2 regions of the Siminovitchia sp. FSL H7-0308 genome follow, and region 2 is predicted to be linked to the other one. Evidence: a T-box and tRNA genes for the amino acid it is inferred to sense, from the RefSeq annotation. Region 2 holds a T-box; the other holds one or more tRNA genes.

Region 1 (10,051 bases), 500 kb from region 2:
AACGGCGTGGAACGGGAGCCGGGACTAATAACTACTTCCCGAACCCCGGATTTGGCCAGCCCGTCTATAAATGCTGCTATATATTCCGTTAAAGTGTCTTGCCAGCTCATTCTTCCGTTCCCTCCATTGCCAGCAGCATCGGCTCAAATTTCATGCTCGTTTCTTTTAGTTCCTCTTCCGGATTTGAATCGGCAACAAGTCCGCACCCGGCATACAAATAAGCTTCGTCCTGTTTCATCAACCCCGAGCGGATAGCGACAATAAACTCACCATTTCCACGAAAATCAGTCCAGCCGATTGGTCCAGCATACAAACCCCTGTCCATCATTTCTTTTTCCCGTATTAATTCGAGAGCTTTGTCAGTGGGAACGCCTCCCAGCGCCGGAGTAGGGTGAAGCTTTTCTACGAGCTGAAAAATGGATGTGGACGACTTTGCCGTTCCCTTGACAGGAGTGTAAAGATGCTGAATATAGGGCGTCTTTAGCAACTCTGGATGTTTTGGAACTTCCATGCTTATACAATGAGGGGCAAGGGCATTTTTAATCATTTCCACAACAAGCGCGTGTTCATGCAAATTTTTCTCATCGGTGATCAAGGTTTGACCAAGCTTTAGATCTTCCTCCGGATCTTTATTTCTCCCGATCGAGCCGGCAAGACTCGCAGAAAAAATAGTATTTCCGGATTTTTTTACAAGCCTTTCCGGAGATGCCCCGACAAAGCAGCGCTCTCCGGACTCGATGGCAAAGATAAAACTATTGGGCTGTTGAGAATTCAAATTTTGTAATACCTCCTCGGGTGCAGGAGGATTGGAAAACACAAGCCTCATCTTTCTAGACAATACGACTTTTTCAACTTTCGTTTCCTTTATAAGATTTACGACATCCCGGACAGATGTTAACCATTCACCTACCGAATGTTCTTCCTTATACAGTAAAGATGAAGATGCGTGATGTTCATTCTCATTCATTGGATGGCTGATGAGCTCTTCAATTTCCTTCTCTGCATGAAGACGCGCCGCCTCCTCATGTTCTTTATTTTCCAGCAAATTAACCGTCATAAAGCAATCGCCGTTTAAAGCCGTCAGCATAAACTTAGGCAAATAAAATAGGGCATCTCCAAATGGCTGCCAAAGTTCTTCTTTAATACTGTATGGATCAAAAGAAAAACCCCCAAACAAAAGCGGTCCTGTTCCCGGGGTTTCAAATGGGTTATCTATCATCGCCGATCCAAGCTGCTTTTTCCACACTCTTTCTAGTTGCCCAAAACGCTCTTCGGCACTGTTATTAATGAATGAGCGGGTGATCCCAAGTCCAACGAGCACCAGCCCATCATCCGGACTTTTCCAGAAAAAACTTTTTCCTTTGTAATGAGGACGATTAGATTCATAAAAAAAAGCCGGGTTTATGTTTTTGACTTTTTTTGTGAAGCTAAATAGAGTTTTATTGGATTGATCTTTATCTTGACTTAGTATATTTAATTGTTTGTCCCGAAAAGTTAAATTAATCAAAGTAACTCTCTCCTACATCGTGGACTTTTCATTTTTACCCTATTTACTTATTATATATGAATATAAGGACTAAATGTAGTAAATTCGCTTTCGGCAAAGATTTCCGTATTCTAGCTCAAAAAGCATTGACACTTTTGCCTACATTTTCTACACTTTAGTAGGTGAAATATGTTAAGGGAGAGAATTTTGAATGAATATTCAAGCTCAATCTGCCTTTCCTGAAGAAAAAGGCTGGCGGATTTGGTGGCGGTTGACCCGCCCGCATACATTAACCGCCGCTTTTGTTCCCGTTTTGCTTGGAACGGCGTTATCAGCAAATCAACAGCCTATTCACGGGCTTCTCTTTGCCTCCATGCTAGTTGCAAGTTTGCTTATTCAAGCTGCAACGAATATGTTTAATGAGTATTATGACTATGCCAGAGGCTTGGACAACCAGCATTCTGTCGGCATTGGCGGTGCCATCGTAAGACACGGTGTAAAACCTGCGACTGTTCTTGGGCTCGGCTTTGCTTTCCTCGGCGCAGCGGTACTATTAGGCGTTTATATCTCTGCTAGCAGTAGCTGGTGGATCGCACTCGTTGGCCTCGTCAGTATGGCGGCCGGTTATTTTTACACGGGCGGACCTTACCCGATTGCTTACACGCCTTTCGGAGAAATCACATCAGGCTTTTTCATGGGTTTTGTCATTACGCAAATATCCTACTTTATTCAAACAGGAAGTATAAGCCTTATAAGCGTCCTTGTGTCCATGCCTATATCTATCTTAATTGGCGCAATTATGCTTTCCAATAATATCAGAGATTTGGACGGAGACAAAAAAAGCGGAAGAAAAACGGTTGCCATCCTTGTAGGCCGGGAAAAGGCAATCAAATTGCTTGCAGCTATGTTCATCGTTTCTTATGTTTTTATACTCATACTTATTTTCTTCTTTTCTCTATCTCCATGGCTTTTGCTTACGTTCGCAAGCATTCCGAAAGCTATCAAGGCCGTTAAGGGTTTTATTGGAAAAACCGAGCCGATCCAAATGATGCCAGCAATGAAAGCAACCGCCCAGACGAATACCATTTTCGGATTCCTAATGGCGGCCAGTTTCTTTATCAGTTATGTGATCAGTTAAAAGAGTCTGTGACAGAAGCAAATATGAAATAGCAAAAACCGAACAATTCATTTATAATTGTTCGGTTTATTTGTGTGAAAAAATCCTTACCATCGCTACGTCAACATATTTCGCTTTCCGCAGGTCTTTTCAGCTTCCTCGGAAAGCAAAGGTCGCTTTCCTGCGGGATCTTCAGCTCGAGCTATACCCGCAGGAGTCTACCTATTTTGACTACGCTAAAAGCTTGCGCATGATACACTAGGACAATTTATCCCGTATATAAGGTGCCATATACACCACTTCAAGACCTGAGTTAATACAAAAGGTCCAAGTGGGAGAAAACGGCACCTAAATGCCCGATTGACTGACATTCAGTAGGAGATGAAAGAAAACGCTTTACGAATGAAGTTTCATTTTATTATTCGTTTTTCCATCAGCTTATTTAGTTGTGTCCATATGCCCGTGTTTACGATCGCTAAAAAAAGGAAAACAGATGATAACAAAAGGATTATGATGAAATCGTAAAAATAGTAAATACTACTGAAAAACAGATGATGAGGAAGTGACTTTATGCTGACACAAGAACAAACAGCCCATTTAAGAGAAAAGCTTTTAAATATTCAAAAAGAACTTCGGGAAGATATGAAAGAAACCGGAGGAAATATGGAAAATAATAATATGCGTGAAAGTACAGGTGGAGAACTTTCTTTATATGACAACCATCCCGCTGATATGGGAACAGAACTGTTTGAAAGGGAAAAAGACAGAGCGATTTCGGTGCACAATAAAGATGAGCTTGAAAAAACAGAAAAAGCTTTGGCTGCAATAAATAAAGGCGAATATGGCAGATGTGAACAGTGTGGCAAAGATATTTCTTTTGAAAGGCTTGATGCCATTCCTTATGCAACCACTTGTGTTGAACACTCGCCAGATCAATTGCTACCTGGGGACAGACCTGTGGAAGAAGACATTATTAATCCCGCGAAAAATGATACATTTTCCAACCGTGACCTGAGTGAAGCAGATGATTATGAGGACAGCTTCGAAGAAGTCGCATCGTTCGGTACCTCTGAGACGCCCTCAGACTTTACAGGGGACTTTGACAGCTATAATGAACTATACAGTGACGACGAACGGGAAGGCGCCCCTGAACAGTATGAAACCTTTGTGGGGACGGATATAGAGGGCGATGATATTCAAATTTATTCCTCTGAAAACAAACGGGAATATGTAGAAAAACTGGATGAAGAAGGAATTGAATCTCCAATCGGAGACATACCATACCGAAAAACTGATGGTTATGTGGATGATAAGGACAATCAAAGATAAAAAATGCCACTCTATGTTGAGTGGCATTTTTCATAGGATGACCCCTACGGGATTCGAACCCGTGTTACCGCCGTGAAAGGGCGGTGTCTTAACCGCTTGACCAAGGGGCCTTAGTGATTAATAATTTTTATAATGGCGGAGAAGGAGGGATTTGAACCCTCGCGCCGCTTACGCGACCTACGCCCTTAGCAGGGGCGCCTCTTCAGCCTCTTGAGTACTTCCCCAATCGTTATAAGCTTTTATGGAATGTACATAACTGAAACGGTTGATCGAATATGATAAAAGAACTCCGCAGGTAGGATTCGAACCTACGACCGATCGGTTAACAGCCGATAGCTCTACCACTGAGCTACTGCGGAATGGTGGGCCTAAGTGGACTCGAACCACCGACCTCACGCTTATCAGGCGTGCGCTCTAACCAGCTGAGCTATAGGCCCTTCATTTGGAGCGGGTGATGGGAATCGAACCCACGACAACAGCTTGGAAGGCTGTAGTTTTACCACTAAACTACACCCGCATAGGAATGTAAATGGGGCGACTAATGGGAATCGAACCCATGATGTCGGAGCCACAATCCGATGCGTTAACCACTTCGCCATAGCCGCCATGAAAATGGTGGCTCAGGACGGAATCGAACCGCCGACACAAGGATTTTCAGTCCTTTGCTCTACCGACTGAGCTACTGAGCCCTATATAATCCATGCTATGACGTTTTAATATTTCGCATCATCAGCATTTATGTAACAAGTGGATGGTATTAAAAATGGCGGTCCCGACGGGAATCGAACCCGCGATCTCCTGCGTGACAGGCAGGCATGTTAACCGCTACACTACGGGACCTGATGATTGCGGGGGCAGGATTTGAACCTGCGACCTTCGGGTTATGAGCCCGACGAGCTACCGAACTGCTCCACCCCGCGACGATAAAAAATATGATGTTGTCAATGCCGCTCATGTATCTTGACTATTCCACATCAGAAATGTAAATCAAGAAGTATGTCGACAAGTGCAACTACAATACTTTCACTCGATAAAATCTTGGTTGTGTGAATGAAATAATGCAGATGGCGGAGGAAGAGGGATTCGAACCCCCGCGCGGTTTGACCCGCCTGTCGGTTTTCAAGACCGATCCCTTCAGCCAGACTTGGGTATTCCTCCAAAAATATAAGAAAATGGTGGACCTTGTAGGACTCGAACCTACGACCGGACGGTTATGAGCCGTCTGCTCTAACCAGCTGAGCTAAAGGTCCTATCTTGGTAGCGGCGGAGGGGATCGAACCCCCGACCTCACGGGTATGAACCGTACGCTCTAGCCAGCTGAGCTACGCCGCCCAAAAATATTTATGACCTTATATGGTGGAGCCTAGCGGGATCGAACCGCTGACCTCCTGCGTGCAAAGCAGGCGCTCTCCCAGCTGAGCTAAGGCCCCAATTTCTTTATACTGGTCGGGAAGACAGGATTTGAACCTGCGGCCCCTTGGTCCCAAACCAAGTGCTCTACCAAGCTGAGCTACTTCCCGAGACAACCTGTTATACGCGCCCGAAAGGAGTCGAACCCATAACCTTCTGATCCGTAGTCAGACGCTCTATCCAATTGAGCTACGGGCGCAATATATGCCGAGGACCGGAATCGAACCGGTACGGTAGTCACCTACCGCAGGATTTTAAGTCCTGTGCGTCTGCCAGTTCCGCCACCCCGGCAAGTTAAAAGAGCGGAAGACGGGGTTCGAACCCGCGACCCCCACCTTGGCAAGGTGGTGTTCTACCACTGAACTACTTCCGCTTCATAATAATGCGGGTGAAGGGAGTCGAACCCCCACGCCTTGCGGCACTAGATCCTAAGTCTAGCGTGTCTGCCAATTCCACCACACCCGCAAAATGGTGAGCCATGCAGGATTCGAACCTGCGACCCTCTGATTAAAAGTCAGATGCTCTACCAACTGAGCTAATGGCTCGTACTTATTTCATTTTTGTCAATCGACAGAAAATGACAATAAAAACAAAGGATGGTGCCGGCCAGAGGACTTGAACCCCCAACCTACTGATTACAAGTCAGTTGCTCTACCAATTGAGCTAGGCCGGCATTTTTATGGTGGAGGATGACGGGTTCGAACCGCCGACCCCCTGCTTGTAAGGCAGGTGCTCTCCCAGCTGAGCTAATCCTCCGTAATGTTGTGATTCTTGCCCGGCAACGTCCTGCTCTCACAAGGGGAAAGCCCTCATTACCATCGGCGCTGAAGAACTTAACTTCCGTGTTCGGGATGGGAACGGGTGTTGCCTCTTCGCTATCGCCACCAGACAAAAATTAACAACATATCTTATTATAATACGTTTTATGTATTTTTCAAGAGTTTTTTTCATTCTCTCAAAACCAGGATACATGAGAAGAAGTCCGAGAATCGTTTTTGTTCAATCCAGCTCCGGACGCTATCGCTTTGCGTCACTTCGCTTCTTCTGGCAAAGTCGATTGACTTTTCCGCCAGAAGCTCCAGTGATGGACAAGCGTCCTGCGCTTTTTATATTTGATTAAGTCCTCGATCGATTAGTATCCGTCAGCTCCATGTGTCGCCACACTTCCACACCGGACCTATCTACCTGATCATCTTTCAGGGATCTTACGTTGCCTGGCAAGCCAGACAATGGGAAATCTCATCTTGAGGGGGGCTTCATGCTTAGATGCTTTCAGCACTTATCCCTTCCGCACATAGCTACCCAGCTATGCCTCTGGCGAGACAACTGGTACACCAGCGGTGCGTCCATCCCGGTCCTCTCGTACTAAGGACAGCTCCTCTCAAATTTCCTGCGCCCGCGACGGATAGGGACCGAACTGTCTCACGACGTTCTGAACCCAGCTCGCGTACCGCTTTAATGGGCGAACAGCCCAACCCTTGGGACCGACTACAGCCCCAGGATGCGATGAGCCGACATCGAGGTGCCAAACCTCCCCGTCGATGTGAACTCTTGGGGGAGATAAGCCTGTTATCCCCGGGGTAGCTTTTATCCGTTGAGCGATGGCCCTTCCATGCGGAACCACCGGATCACTAAGCCCGACTTTCGTCCCTGCTCGACTTGTAGGTCTCGCAGTCAAGCTCCCTTCTGCCTTTACACTCTGCGAATGATTTCCAACCATTCTGAGGGAACCTTTGGGCGCCTCCGTTACCTTTTAGGAGGCGACCGCCCCAGTCAAACTGCCTGCCTGACACTGTCTCCCAACCCGATCAGGGTCGCGGGTTAGACGGTCCATACAGCCAGGGTAGTATCCCACCGTTGCCTCCACGGAAGCTGGCGCTCCCGTTTCCATGGCTCCTACCTATCCTGTACAAGCTGCACAGACAGTCAATATCAAGCTACAGTAAAGCTCCACGGGGTCTTTCCGTCCTGTCGCGGGTAACCTGCATCTTCACAGGTACTATAATTTCACCGAGTCTCTCGTTGAGACAGTGCCCAGATCGTTGCGCCTTTCGTGCGGGTCGGAACTTACCCGACAAGGAATTTCGCTACCTTAGGACCGTTATAGTTACGGCCGCCGTTTACTGGGGCTTCAATTCGAAGCTTCGCCTAAGCTGACCTCTCCTCTTAACCTTCCAGCACCGGGCAGGCGTCAGCCCCTATACTTCGCCTTGCGGCTTCGCAGAGACCTGTGTTTTTGCTAAACAGTCGCCTGGGCCTATTCACTGCGGCTTCTCAGGGCTATTCACCCTAAAAAGCACCCCTTCTCCCGAAGTTACGGGGTCATTTTGCCGAGTTCCTTAACGAGAGTTCTCTCGCTCACCTTAGGATTCTCTCCTCGCCTACCTGTGTCGGTTTGCGGTACGGGCGCCTATTGCCTCGCTAGAAGCTTTTCTCGGCAGTGTGGAATCAGGAACTTCGGTACTTTTTTTCCCTCGCCATCACAGCTCAGCCTACACGGTAAGCGGATTTGCCTACTTACCGGCCTTACTGCTTGGACGCGCTTTTCCAGCTGCGCGCTTGCCTTATCCTCCTGCGTCCCTCCATCACTCAAACGGCAATGAGGCGGTACAGGAATCTCAACCTGTTATCCATCGCCTACGCCTTTCGGCCTCGGCTTAGGTCCCGACTTACCCTGAGCGGACGAGCCTTCCTCAGGAAACCTTAGGCTTTCGGTGGAAGGGATTCTCACCCTTCTTTCGCTACTCATACCGGCATTCTCACTTCCAAGCACTCCACCGCCTCTTTCAAGACGACTTCGCCGCGCTTGGAACGCTCTCCTACCATTGCTATTGCAATCCACAGCTTCGGTGATACGTTTAGCCCCGGTACATTTTCGGCGCAGAGTCACTCGACCAGTGAGCTATTACGCACTCTTTGAATGGTGGCTGCTTCTAAGCCAACATCCTGGTTGTCTAAGCAACTCCACATCCTTTTCCACTTAACGTATACTTCGGGACCTTAGCTGGTGGTCTGGGTTGTTTCCCTCTCGACTACGGATCTTATCACTCGCAGTCTGACTCCCAAGGATAAGTATTTGGCATTCGGAGTTTGTCTGAAGTCGGTAACCCGATGAGGGCCCCTCGTCCAAACAGTGCTCTACCTCCAATACTCTCACCTTGAGGCTAGCCCTAAAGCTATTTCGGAGAGAACCAGCTATCTCCAGGTTCGATTGGAATTTCACCCCTACCCACACCTCATCCCCGCATTTTTCAACATACGTGGGTTCGGGCCTCCAGTCAGTGTTACCTGACCTTCACCCTGGACATGGGTAGATCACCTGGTTTCGGGTCTGCGACCTCATACTCTTGCGCCCTATTCAGACTCGCTTTCGCTGCGGCTCCGTCTTTTCAACTTAACCTTGCATGAAATCGCAACTCGCCGGTTCATTCTACAAAAGGCACGCCATCACACTTATTGTGCTCTGACTACTTGTAGGCACACGGTTTCAGGTTCTATTTCACTCCCCTCCCGGGGTGCTTTTCACCTTTCCCTCACGGTACTGGTTCACTATCGGTCACTAGGGAGTATTTAGCCTTGGGAGATGGTCCTCCCGGATTCCGACGGGATTTCTCGTGTCCCGCCGTACTCAGGATCCACTCGGGAGGGAACGACGTTTCAACTACAGGGCTGTTACCTTCTTTGGCCGGCCTTTCCAGGCCGCTTCGTCTACGCCGTTCCTTTATCACTCCACTTTGAGTGTCCTACAACCCCGAAAGGCAAGCCTTTCGGTTTGGGCTCTTCCCGTTTCGCTCGCCGCTACTGGGGGAATCGATTTTTCTTTCTCTTCCTCCGGGTACTTAGATGTTTCAGTTCCCCGGGTATGCCTTCCATTCCCTATGGATTCAGAAATGGATACTGCCTCATTACTGGCAGTGGGTTTCCCCATTCGGAAATCTCCGGATCAGCTTGCTTACAGCTCCCCGAAGCATATCGGTGTTCGTCCCGTCCTTCATCGGCTCCTAGTGCCAAGGCATTCACCGTGCGCCCTTATTAACTTAATCTTTTTCGGTCAACGATTAGCATCGAATCTCTGTGTCAGCTCCCTCAACGTCATCACGCACTCGTAGTGCGCTCTGGCGCTCATTCGGTCGCTTCCTTGATCTTCCCGCTTCTCGTTGCCCTTGGTTGAGTGATACTGACACTCAAACCTAAAGGTTTTACACTTCTTATGGTTGCTCCATAATGGATCATCCATAAGGTGAACGATTCTCGGTTTGTTTCTTCTCATGTTATCCGGTTTTCAAAGAACGAAGTTGCTGACTTCCATCACGTCATGTGATTGATCAGCGCCTATGCTTCATGCAGCTTTGCGACGAGGTGAAGTTCCTCGAACACGCTGTGCCGCAAGTGAGCACATGTTTTGAGAGTTGTTTGACCTCTCAAAACTAAACGAAACGAAAGCGTCAATGTTGTATCTATTGGAAATGTTCAGTTGCGGCTCCTGCCGAGCAGTCGCCTCCACATTTCAATTATCCTTAGAAAGGAGGTGATCCAGCCGCACCTTCCGATACGGCTACCTTGTTACGACTTCACCCCAATCATCTGTCCCACCTTCGGCGGCTGGCTCCAAATGGTTACCCCACCGACTTCGGGTGTTACAAACTCTCGTGGTGTGACGGGCGGTGTGTACAAGGCCCGGGAACGTATTCACCGCGGCATGCTGATCC
Region 2 (10,051 bases):
GCCCTTCGTGAGGCAGAGTCGGATATGGATGAAGGAGCAGATCTTTTAATTGTCAAACCTGCATTATCCTATCTTGACATTATCCGTGATGTAAGAAACAACTTCAATGTTCCGGTTGTTGCCTATAACGTAAGTGGGGAATACTCGCTCATTAAAGCCGCGGCCCAAAATGGCTGGATTGATGAACGGGCAACTGTGTTGGAAATGTTGACGAGCATTAAGCGGGCCGGAGCAGATATTATCATTACATATTTTGCAAAAGATGCCGTGAAATGGCTGCAAGAGGATAAATAGGAGGTTTTATGGATGCGTTCTTACAATCGATCAAAGGAAGCATTTAAGGAAGCGGAAACGTTGATGCCAGGTGGTGTAAACAGCCCTGTACGTGCATTTAAATCCGTGGAAATGGACCCGATTTTTATGGAACGGGGAAAAGGAGCCCGTATTTTCGATATTGATGGAAACGAATATATCGATTATGTGCTGTCATGGGGGCCGCTTATTTTGGGTCATGCCGACGAACGGGTTGTTTCAGCTATCAAAGACACGGCTGAGAAGGGCACAAGCTTCGGGGCATCAACCTTGGTGGAGAACAAACTGGCCAAGCTTGTACAGGAACGTGTTCCTTCTATCGAAGTGATTCGCATGGTTTCTTCAGGAACTGAAGCAACAATGAGTGCACTGAGACTTGCAAGAGGTTATACTGGCAGGAATAAAATCATCAAGTTTGAAGGCTGCTACCATGGTCATGGGGATTCCCTCTTGATTAAAGCGGGCTCTGGCGTCGCCACCCTCGGTTTGCCGGACAGCCCCGGGGTTCCGGAAGGGGTAGCCAAAAACACTATCACTGTTCCATACAATGATCTGGACAGTGTACGGGTTGCTTTTGAACAGTATGGGGAAGATATCGCCGGTCTTATCGTGGAGCCGGTCGCAGGCAATATGGGCGTTGTTCCGCCGGTTGAAGGTTTTCTTGAAGGCTTGCGTGAATTGACAACGGAATATGGTGCTTTACTCATCTTTGATGAAGTGATGACAGGCTTTCGCGTCGATTATCATTGTGCACAAGGTTATTATGGCATCACACCCGACATTACTTGCCTCGGAAAAGTGATTGGCGGGGGTCTTCCTGTTGGGGCGTACGGAGGAAAAGCCGAAATTATGAGACAAATTGCGCCCAGTGGGCCTATTTACCAAGCGGGAACCTTATCGGGAAATCCGCTTGCCATGACAGCCGGATATGAAACGCTTGTTCAGCTAACGCCAGAAGCATATACAGAATTTAACCGCAAAGCGGAAATGTTGGAAAAAGGATTAACGGAAGTTGCAAGCAAATACGACATACCGCATACCGTCAACCGGGCGGGTTCCATGATCGGCTTCTTTTTTACAAATGAAACGGTTACGAACTATGACAAAGCAAAAACGAGCGACCTTTCTCTCTTTGCTGCTTTTTACAAAGAAATGGCCAACAACGGCATCTTTTTACCGCCGTCGCAGTTTGAAGGACTATTTTTATCCACAGCCCATACAGATGAAGATATTGAAAAGACGCTGGATGCCGCTGAACGGGCATTTGTCGCGATTACAAAATAGGAAAACCGGGATTGCTTCCCGGTTTTTTTGTATGTCAAAAAGTATAAAATGTGAGCCTCCAAGCCCGCCTAAAGCATGTAACATGCAGGCTGTTTACATGGAGCACATCTGGCAATCCGCCATTTCAGATTAGCTTTTACTATAATTAGTATATTGAATTGGTTGCTTATGACGATTGGAGGCATCCAGATTTTTCATCTTGGAAAAACAACTGTCAAGAGCTTCCTTCACTTTCACTTTTCATCATCATATTTTCATTTTTAGAATCATACGATGTAATTGAGCTATATTTTTGGCACGGAGTGAAAGGAGGAAGCCGTCTTGCCTGATCAACAACAATCGTCCATCAAGTTTTCATTGGAAGAATCCGTTTTGTTTCAAAGCGGACAGGAAGTCGATGAACTTGTGTCAATTTCATTGGATCCGAATATATCCATTTTAGAAGAAGATGATTTCGTTTTTTTAAGGGGATATTTGGGGCTTGCCGGAGAATATAAACCGGTTATACCAGAGCATGGAGAAGACCAGCCGCGTGATGATACAGGTCATTTTATACAAGTTCAGGAACGTGAAGAGGGGGATTTCGTATTTTCCCATCAATTTCCTGTCGATATTACCATCCCGAAACAGCGAGTAGCGAATGTCGATGAATTATTTGTAGAGGTCGAAAGTTTTGATTATGATCTTCCAGAGAATTCCTGTTTGAAAATTGACGCGGAAGTCATTGTTTATGGGCTACATGATTCCCAAGGAGAGGAACAAATTAAGAAGGACGATGGGGATGAGCCAGAAAGAAGTTCTTACGTGGACAAACATGAAGAACAAAGCGATATTGATGAGGAAAGCGGGGAAGGTGCAGTTGAAATTCAACTGCAACATGCTGAGGAAGAGACGCTAGAGAGTATAAACAGGAATGATACGGAGGAGGAAGCTGGTAAACATTCTGCAGAAAGCGACAGTCTATATGAACCTTTTACTGCGGAGGCGAGATCCATTTCTGATTCCAACGAGGCCGATCCTCCTGCACATCTCCAGCATCAACCGGCATTTCCGTTCCCATTTCCTGTCCTTCCGGAAATGGATATGGATGAACTTGCGATGCGAGCAAAAAAGTTTTTCAAAGAAATGGAAAAAAGTGATGAGTCCTCCTCATCTTCAACAGAGTCGCCGCAAAAGGTCGAGGAAACTTCCTCCTACGAATCAAGCGGTCAGGAAAGCAGCGATAAGGCCCAACCTAAATACAAAGAAAAGCCGAAGAAAAAGAAAGGGAAATATCATACGATGTCTTTCGCTGATTTCTTTTCCAGAAAAGAAGATGATGAACCGGCAAAAATAAAAGTTTGTCTTGTGCAACAAGGGGATTCAATTGAAAGACTGGCCGATAAGTATGAAGTCAGTGTTCAGCAAATTTTAAGAGCCAACAAGCTAGAATCAGAGCACGAGCTATATGAAGGGCAAGTGTTATATATACCGGAAAAAACAGCTTATAGAAAATAATGGTAAAGGCGGGGAGGACGATGCGGGGGAATGTCCTCCTTTTGTTTTTATGGATGTAATGATTGTTAGTAGAAGAGATTCCTGCCGGTTTATGCAAATCCATAGGCCATACGCACAGTAAGCGGGTGATGAAACGATGGACGATCCTGTAAAGAGCCTCAAGGAAATTGCCGGCCTTTATGGCCTGAATTTGAAATTTGCCGAGAGGTTTGGACGTGTGTATAAAATTTACACAGATAAAGGTGAATTTGCACTAAAGCGCATTAACGCCAATCGGGGAATCGATTTTCTTAAGTATGTGCAGCTTTTGTACCAGAGAGGGTATTATCGCATCGTACCCATTTATCCCGCATTGGATGGAAGGTATGCTTTGTTGTCTGGGAACAGCTTGTATTATTTAATGCCCTGGTTGGAAAATAGAGAAAGAGAAGGACAATTTAAGAAAAATCAGGAACTGTTTCGGGAGTTGGCGCGTCTCCACACCATTTCCGCCCGGGAAGTGGAGGTCTCACCAGATGATCGAAAAGAACATTATGAACAAACGCTGTCAAGGTGGGAAAAAGAAAAAGAAGGTTTGGAACAATTTGTGGAGCGATCGGAAAAACCTTGGTATATGTCTCCTTTTCAACTGCTTTTTTGTTCCTATTACCATGAGATTGCCCTGGCCCAAAGATACGCCATTGGAAAATTAAAAGAATGGTACGAAGTGACAGAGGATGAGAAAAAAGCCCGAAGTGTGATTATCCACGGAAAATTATCGCCAGAACATTTTCTATACCATGAAAGCGGCTTTGGATATTTTACAAACTTTGAAAAAGCTGGAACCGCATCGCCGATTCACGATCTACTCCCTTTTTTGGCCCGGACGATGGAAACGTATCCGAAGGCGTTTGATGAGTGTATTGACTGGCTTCACATCTATTTTAAATATTTTCCTTTTAGAAAAGAGGAAATGCTTCTTTTTTTAGGCTATTTAGCTCAGCCGGGAAAAATGTATCAAACAGTGGAAAACTACTATTCTGCGGGAAAAGAGAAACATGAATTAAGATGTGTTCAAGGACTTCAACGACAATATTGGTATATGAAAAACACGGAATATATCGTTATGCGCCTGGAGGAATATGAAAGACAAATGCAGGATCCCCCTTCCGAATCATAATTGGAAAGGGGATTATTAAATTAATTCATAATGATAAACGAGTGCGGTCGCAATAAAAACCGTCAACAACAACACGTCAAAAGTAGTCGGAAACAAAACTGTGCGGATCGCCTGAAAAATGGTAAACGGGATAATGAGCTGCTTACATACAGACTTAATTGTTCTTAACCATGACTGGAAAGTATGTTGATTTATTCTTCTCTTCATTTCCGTCCCACCTCCGAAAAATCCCCTTTCAATAAAATATGTGCAACGGAAAAAAATGTGAAAAGAGGCCATGGAAAAGTTGACTCTATCAACGATTTTCATATTATAAAGGTACGGCGGAAGCTTCACGATTGCGCACAGGACGGTGGTAAATTCAATCCCTTAAGGAAGTTCATTTCTCTTGCGAAAATAATTTTCATAGGCTTTAATATGACAATTTCACTTCCTCCACCTCTACGTCGATCCTCTCCCTTTCGAATTGGACCGGAACCGCGAAATCCGTCAGACAAAATCCGGTTCTAAGCATTGGATGGCGCTCCACCAAACGGCCCATCGCTTCGCAAATCCTCTCCTCTTCCAGGCCGGGCACCGACACTTTGTACACAAACTGGTCGTGATAAATGCCCGCACCCTTCATGGCGCATGTTGTGAAACACCATCCCTTGCTGAATATCGCTCATCGGAAACAGATCGACAACATCAGACGGCAGCAAAGAACGATAACATTCGCCCCTTCGCCTTACGAAATATTCGAAGCACTGCTAAACGGCGCTGCGCTGGTTCTCATCCGCAAATCCGCTGTCCCGAATGATTACTTGCTTCATTCCCAAAACAAACACCAATAGTGCAGAGCCGGAGCTTATTTATTCCATTTGGGCAAATGACCTAGCTAAGGAGCATATCTGGCCTCCATCTCATGGATACGCAGGACGAAGGAATGTATGGACTCCCGATCCGGAGAGACATAGGAGGGTGAGCGACCGTGAGTCGTGTGGAGATCTTACGCACGGTTATACCTTATATTTACCAAACTTATCCAGTTCGGTAGTTAGGATGGATCATACCCTAAAAGAATATTCTGTATATATCTCTTTTGAGGTGAGAGAACTATGCGGTGCTAATCCAATGTCAATGAAATTTTGAGAATTAGCGAGTATACTAAATATAATTTAACTTTATTGAAGGAGGAATGAACATGAGCAAGAAAAAATTCCGTTTCGGTATTATCAATGGTGAGGATGTACCGGAAGAGGTAAAAGAGGTAGAGGAAGAGTTGGAAAATTTGCCCGAGACGATCTCCGAAACGGTGCTTGAAGGAATCCGTGATGCTTTGACCGATGAAGAGGACAACAAAGATAAAAATAAACGCGATTAGTTTCACTTCCCGGGGCTGTCCGAAAAGTAATATTGGAGCTTGAAAAGCAAAAAAATAAAACATAAGAATGCTGTAAAATCAACATTCTTGGGTTTTAAGTTTTAGCGCCTTTACTCTAAGTTGGACTTTTTAGTCAGCCCCGGTTTTTTATATACTCCTGAATTTTGCAGTTATAATATATGGAAAACAGCCACGAACCCTTGCAAATACTGGGTTTGTGGCTGTTGTTTTTTTGCAAAAAATCATAGCGGATTTTAATTTCACCAAGGGAACGAATTCTTTTGGAAAAATCAATATTAAAAATGGATCCGAGATCATTAAGGATTTCATCAAAATAATCAAACAAGTAGCAGTTTTGTTTCAAGTGCGTGCACTCTGAATTAGAAAGACTTTCTAGAATGCGTCCAATACTGTATTTGTGGTTTAACTTGAGTTCAATAATCCTGGCACTGGTCAGTGCGATGGAACAAGTTGGAAAATGCGCATGTATGTGTTCTTCTCTGGAAACAAAAACAGGGCGTGCTTCAAGATCGCTTTTGGTCACACGAAAGGATTCTTCAATTTACCATAATCCTCGATAAATATCGATAATACGATCGTCAGTTTCTTTATATTCACTTGTTACAATCGCATAGTAGCCGTCAAGAGCTTCTTCCGCTTTTAATTTTTCCAAATCAAGCTCAAGGAATGTTTTTGGCGAAAGAATTTCACCCGTCTCCTTATCAAACGTTATATTCTTTATATAACTAGCGGCACCCTAGGTAGTCGCTCGAGAATATTTTCCGGGCTTTTGAATAATATCCATTGCTTTTGCGATGACCTTTGCCCGGTCTGCCTTTGCCTTTTTCGCATATTTTTCACTGTAGAAGACCACCTGTTTTTCATCGACCACTTTTTTATCTTTTTCTCATTCTTTGAAGTGACGTATATGGTTCGGGGATAAAGAGCGACTTTCTTTTATACTCTGAGCCATACCACGTGTAACCATCTTCATCCACCACATATTCTTTGAACTCTTTATCGGCACCTCGTACAGCCTCGTACCGACATACTAAATACATGACCATGTTTTCCGGACAGGGTGTAATAGATGTTGTCTCCAGTGGTCATGCCTTTATCGGCAACAACTATGATTTTACCAAGATTATATTCTTTTTGGATTCGTGAAAGTCCCGGCCTAAATGTTAGACAATCGTTCGTATTACGCAGGAACAACTCGAAGGTAATGAGAATACCCAGATTATCTATGAATAATCCCATTTGAACAATAGGGTTGGGCCGGTGTTCTTTGGATACGCCTTTCTTTCTTAAATGATCATTTTTATCAGTTTCAAAGTAATAATTTGTCACGTCATGGTCACAATATCGCTTTTACGCCCATACAGGTGTTAATACGTTCGTTAAGTCGTACCTGTAGCGCTGAACTATGTTAATAAAGAAAGGATAAACAACGGTAAACATCATCCAATGAATAGTTTTGCTTTTAAAAGTATCGTGTTCTATTTTCAAAGGTTTTTTCTTCGAGGCTGGATATAGCAGCCTTGAAAAGAGTTTCTTAATGTCATTACTACTAAAATCTATTTTTGAACCACGTTGCTTGTTCATAAGGAACTTATCAATTTCGAGTTCATGGTAGGTCTGACTAAGTACAACATAACCGAACTTTTTTCGTTAGTCTTGACCGTATATAAGTTTTTCGTCATGAGAAAACTCCATGGAAATAGGGGATAATCGCTCCGCCTTTTTCTGTTTAAGGATCTGAACCCTCTCGTTAAAAAAAACGATGGGGTCTTCATATTGCTTTTCCAGTTCATCCAGATATCCAACCTTCTCAATCGTAATGGTTCGGGAATGTCCTTTTTCTTTATCATAATAGCCATCAAAAAGATACGGCCGTTTTTTTGACGTGTTTTTTTAGATACATGCGAATCCCCCATTTGATTCGCTATATAAATTTATGTATAAAATAAAAATAGCCTGAAACACTAGGTGTACCAGCGCTTCAGGCTATATAAACTTTAATTTCAAGTGCAAAACTGTGGCGTCCCACCTCCGAAAAATCCCCTTTGAATAAAATATGTGCAACGGAAAAAATGTGAAAAGAGGCCATGGAAAAGTTGACTTTGTCAACCGATTTTCATACTATAATACATAATAAGCAATTGCTATGACAGGGAAGAGTATATTGTAACCTGCTTTCAGAGAGGGGAATCAAAGCTGGAAGATTTCCTAAGCAAGGACAATGGAATGTCGCCCTTGAGCAGCTTCCGCGAACTTTATCATGTAACGGAAGCCGGTGAAGAGCCGTTATCGATATTAGAGAGCCGGATTTATGTTCATTCCTTTATCCGGAAAAAAGGTGGTACCGCGAAACAAAACCCTTCGTCCTTTTTTACGAAGGGTTTTTTTGTGTGAAAAGAAAGAGTTAGCTTTGCTCGCCACAACAACTACTTCACCATTCAACCATATTCAATAAGAGGAGGAAGAGAATATGTCAAACAAGGAGCTGGAAATGGCCACAAAATACGATCCGCAGAAGGTTGAAAAAGATCGTTATGATTGGTGGCTTTCCGGAAAATTCTTTGAAACAAAAAATGATCATAAAAAGGAGCCTTATACAATTGTCATTCCGCCGCCGAATGTAACGGGCAGGCTTCACTTAGGGCATGCGTGGGATACCACATTACAAGATATCTTAACACGGATGAAAAGAATGCAAGGATATGATGTACTTTGGCTTCCCGGAATGGATCACGCAGGGATTGCCACACAGGCGAAAGTAGAGGAACAGCTTCGAAAAGAAGGAAAAAACCGCTACAACTTGGGGCGGGAAAAATTTCTTGAGGAAACGTGGAAGTGGAAAGAAGAATATGCTTCTTTTATTCGTGAGCAGTGGAAAAAACTCGGGCTGGGTCTCGATTATACGAAAGAGAGATTTACGCTTGACGAGGGGTTGTCCAAAGCTGTTCGGGAAGTATTTGTCCGTTTGTATGAAGAAGGCCTTATTTATCGCGGCGAGTACATCATTAACTGGGATCCTGCCACTAAAACCGCACTTTCAGATATCGAGGTTATTTATAAGGATGTCCAAGGAGCTTTCTACCATATGCGCTACCCGCTTGCCGACGGGTCCGGGGCGATTGAAATTGCCACAACCAGGCCGGAAACGATGCTTGGTGATACGGCGGTGGCCGTTCATCCCGAAGATGAGCGCTATAAGGGTTTGATCGGTAAAACGGTCATCCTGCCGATCATTGGAAGAGAAATTCCCATTGTGGCCGATGATTATGTCGATATGGAGTTTGGTTCGGGTGCTGTAAAAATTACGCCTGCCCATGATCCGAATGACTTTGAAATTGGCAACAGACATCATCTGGAGCGTGTCCTCGTCATGAACGAAGATGGAACGATGAATGAAAACGCCGGCCAATATCAAGGAATGGATCGGTTTGAATGCCGAAAGCAAATCGTCAAAGACCTGCAGGAAAAAGGAATATTATTTAAAATTGAAGAGCATATGCATTCTGTCGGTCATTCGGAGCGAAGCGGGGCAGTTGTCGAACCTTACTTATCAACCCAATGGTTTGTCAAAATGCAGCCTCTTGCCCAAGCGGCGGTTGAACTGCAGAAAACGGATGAGAAAGTCAACTTTGTACCCGACCGGTTTGAAAAAACATATTTGCACTGGATGGAAAACATCCGTGACTGGTGTATTTCCCGGCAACTTTGGTGGGGACACCGGATTCCGGCCTGGTACCATAAACAAACGGGGGAAATGTATGTCGGTCATGAAGCGCCGGAGGATGAGGAAAACTGGGAACAAGATAACGATGTTCTTGATACTTGGTTCAGTTCCGCCTTATGGCCTTTTTCCACAATGGGTTGGCCGGATACGGATGCAAACGATTATAAGCGCTACTACCCAACCAACTGTTTAGTGACCGGATACGATATTATTTTCTTCTGGGTTTCCAGAATGATCTTCCAAGGGCTCAAATTTACCGACAAAAAACCTTTCCACGATGTGTTGATTCATGGGCTTGTACGCGATGCCGATGGCCGTAAAATGAGCAAGTCGCTCGGCAACGGAGTCGATCCGATGGATGTGATTGAAAAATACGGGGCGGACTCTTTGCGGTTCTTCCTTGCTACGGGAAGCTCGCCGGGGCATGATCTCAGATTCAGTATGGAAAAGGTGGAATCTGTATGGAACTTTGCCAATAAAATATGGAACGCCTCGCGTTTTGCCTTAATGAACATGGATGGTTTTACGTATGAAGACATAGATTTAGAGCAGGAAATGATGGTCGCTGATAAGTGGATTTTAACAAGATTACATGACACAATCGAAATGGTGACTAGACTTTCTGATAAATATGAGTTTGGCGAAGTCGGAAGGGTGCTTTATCACTTTATTTGGGATGATTTATGCGATT

The links. The T-box of region 2 lies ahead of MHB50_RS05885 (valine--tRNA ligase). A T-box ahead of a tRNA ligase gene usually reads a tRNA of that ligase, here a tRNA-Val.
Region 1: it encodes a tRNA-Val, which carries the amino acid that the T-box ahead of MHB50_RS05885 (valine--tRNA ligase) is inferred to sense. The anticodon was not compared.

What each region holds. Positions count from the first base shown of each region.
Region 1 is NZ_CP150282.1:749,528-759,578, reverse strand. It holds gene menD (2-succinyl-5-enolpyruvyl-6-hydroxy-3-cyclohexene-1-carboxylic-acid synthase) at 1-110, opposite strand, end outside; gene MHB50_RS03635 (isochorismate synthase) at 107-1,507, opposite strand; gene MHB50_RS03630 (1,4-dihydroxy-2-naphthoate polyprenyltransferase) at 1,698-2,624, shown strand; gene MHB50_RS03625 (TraR/DksA C4-type zinc finger protein) at 3,174-3,932, shown strand; tRNA gene MHB50_RS03620 (tRNA-Glu) at 3,971-4,042, opposite strand; tRNA gene MHB50_RS03615 (tRNA-Ser) at 4,066-4,156, opposite strand; tRNA gene MHB50_RS03610 (tRNA-Asn) at 4,220-4,291, opposite strand; tRNA gene MHB50_RS03605 (tRNA-Ile) at 4,293-4,369, opposite strand; tRNA gene MHB50_RS03600 (tRNA-Gly) at 4,376-4,449, opposite strand; tRNA gene MHB50_RS03595 (tRNA-His) at 4,463-4,537, opposite strand; tRNA gene MHB50_RS03590 (tRNA-Phe) at 4,546-4,621, opposite strand; tRNA gene MHB50_RS03585 (tRNA-Asp) at 4,697-4,772, opposite strand; tRNA gene MHB50_RS03580 (tRNA-Met) at 4,779-4,852, opposite strand; tRNA gene MHB50_RS03575 (tRNA-Ser) at 4,998-5,090, opposite strand; tRNA gene MHB50_RS03570 (tRNA-Ile) at 5,106-5,182, opposite strand; tRNA gene MHB50_RS03565 (tRNA-Met) at 5,188-5,264, opposite strand; tRNA gene MHB50_RS03560 (tRNA-Ala) at 5,287-5,362, opposite strand; tRNA gene MHB50_RS03555 (tRNA-Pro) at 5,376-5,452, opposite strand; tRNA gene MHB50_RS03550 (tRNA-Arg) at 5,468-5,541, opposite strand; tRNA gene MHB50_RS03545 (tRNA-Leu) at 5,548-5,633, opposite strand; tRNA gene MHB50_RS03540 (tRNA-Gly) at 5,644-5,715, opposite strand; tRNA gene MHB50_RS03535 (tRNA-Leu) at 5,726-5,807, opposite strand; tRNA gene MHB50_RS03530 (tRNA-Lys) at 5,812-5,887, opposite strand; tRNA gene MHB50_RS03525 (tRNA-Thr) at 5,940-6,015, opposite strand; tRNA gene MHB50_RS03520 (tRNA-Val) at 6,023-6,098, opposite strand; rRNA gene rrf (5S ribosomal RNA) at 6,116-6,231, opposite strand; rRNA gene MHB50_RS03510 (23S ribosomal RNA) at 6,455-9,385, opposite strand; rRNA gene MHB50_RS03505 (16S ribosomal RNA) at 9,864-10,051, opposite strand, start outside.
Region 2 is NZ_CP150282.1:1,247,929-1,257,979, forward strand. It holds gene hemB (porphobilinogen synthase) at 1-294, shown strand, start outside; gene hemL (glutamate-1-semialdehyde 2,1-aminomutase) at 307-1,596, shown strand; gene spoVID (stage VI sporulation protein D) at 1,918-3,093, shown strand; gene ysxE (spore coat protein YsxE) at 3,230-4,252, shown strand; gene MHB50_RS05865 (hypothetical protein) at 4,268-4,459, opposite strand; gene MHB50_RS05870 (hypothetical protein) at 4,759-4,953, opposite strand; gene MHB50_RS05875 (hypothetical protein) at 5,436-5,615, shown strand; gene MHB50_RS05880 (hypothetical protein) at 6,373-6,507, opposite strand; T-box leader at 7,774-8,008, shown strand; gene MHB50_RS05885 (valine--tRNA ligase) at 8,107-10,051, shown strand, end outside.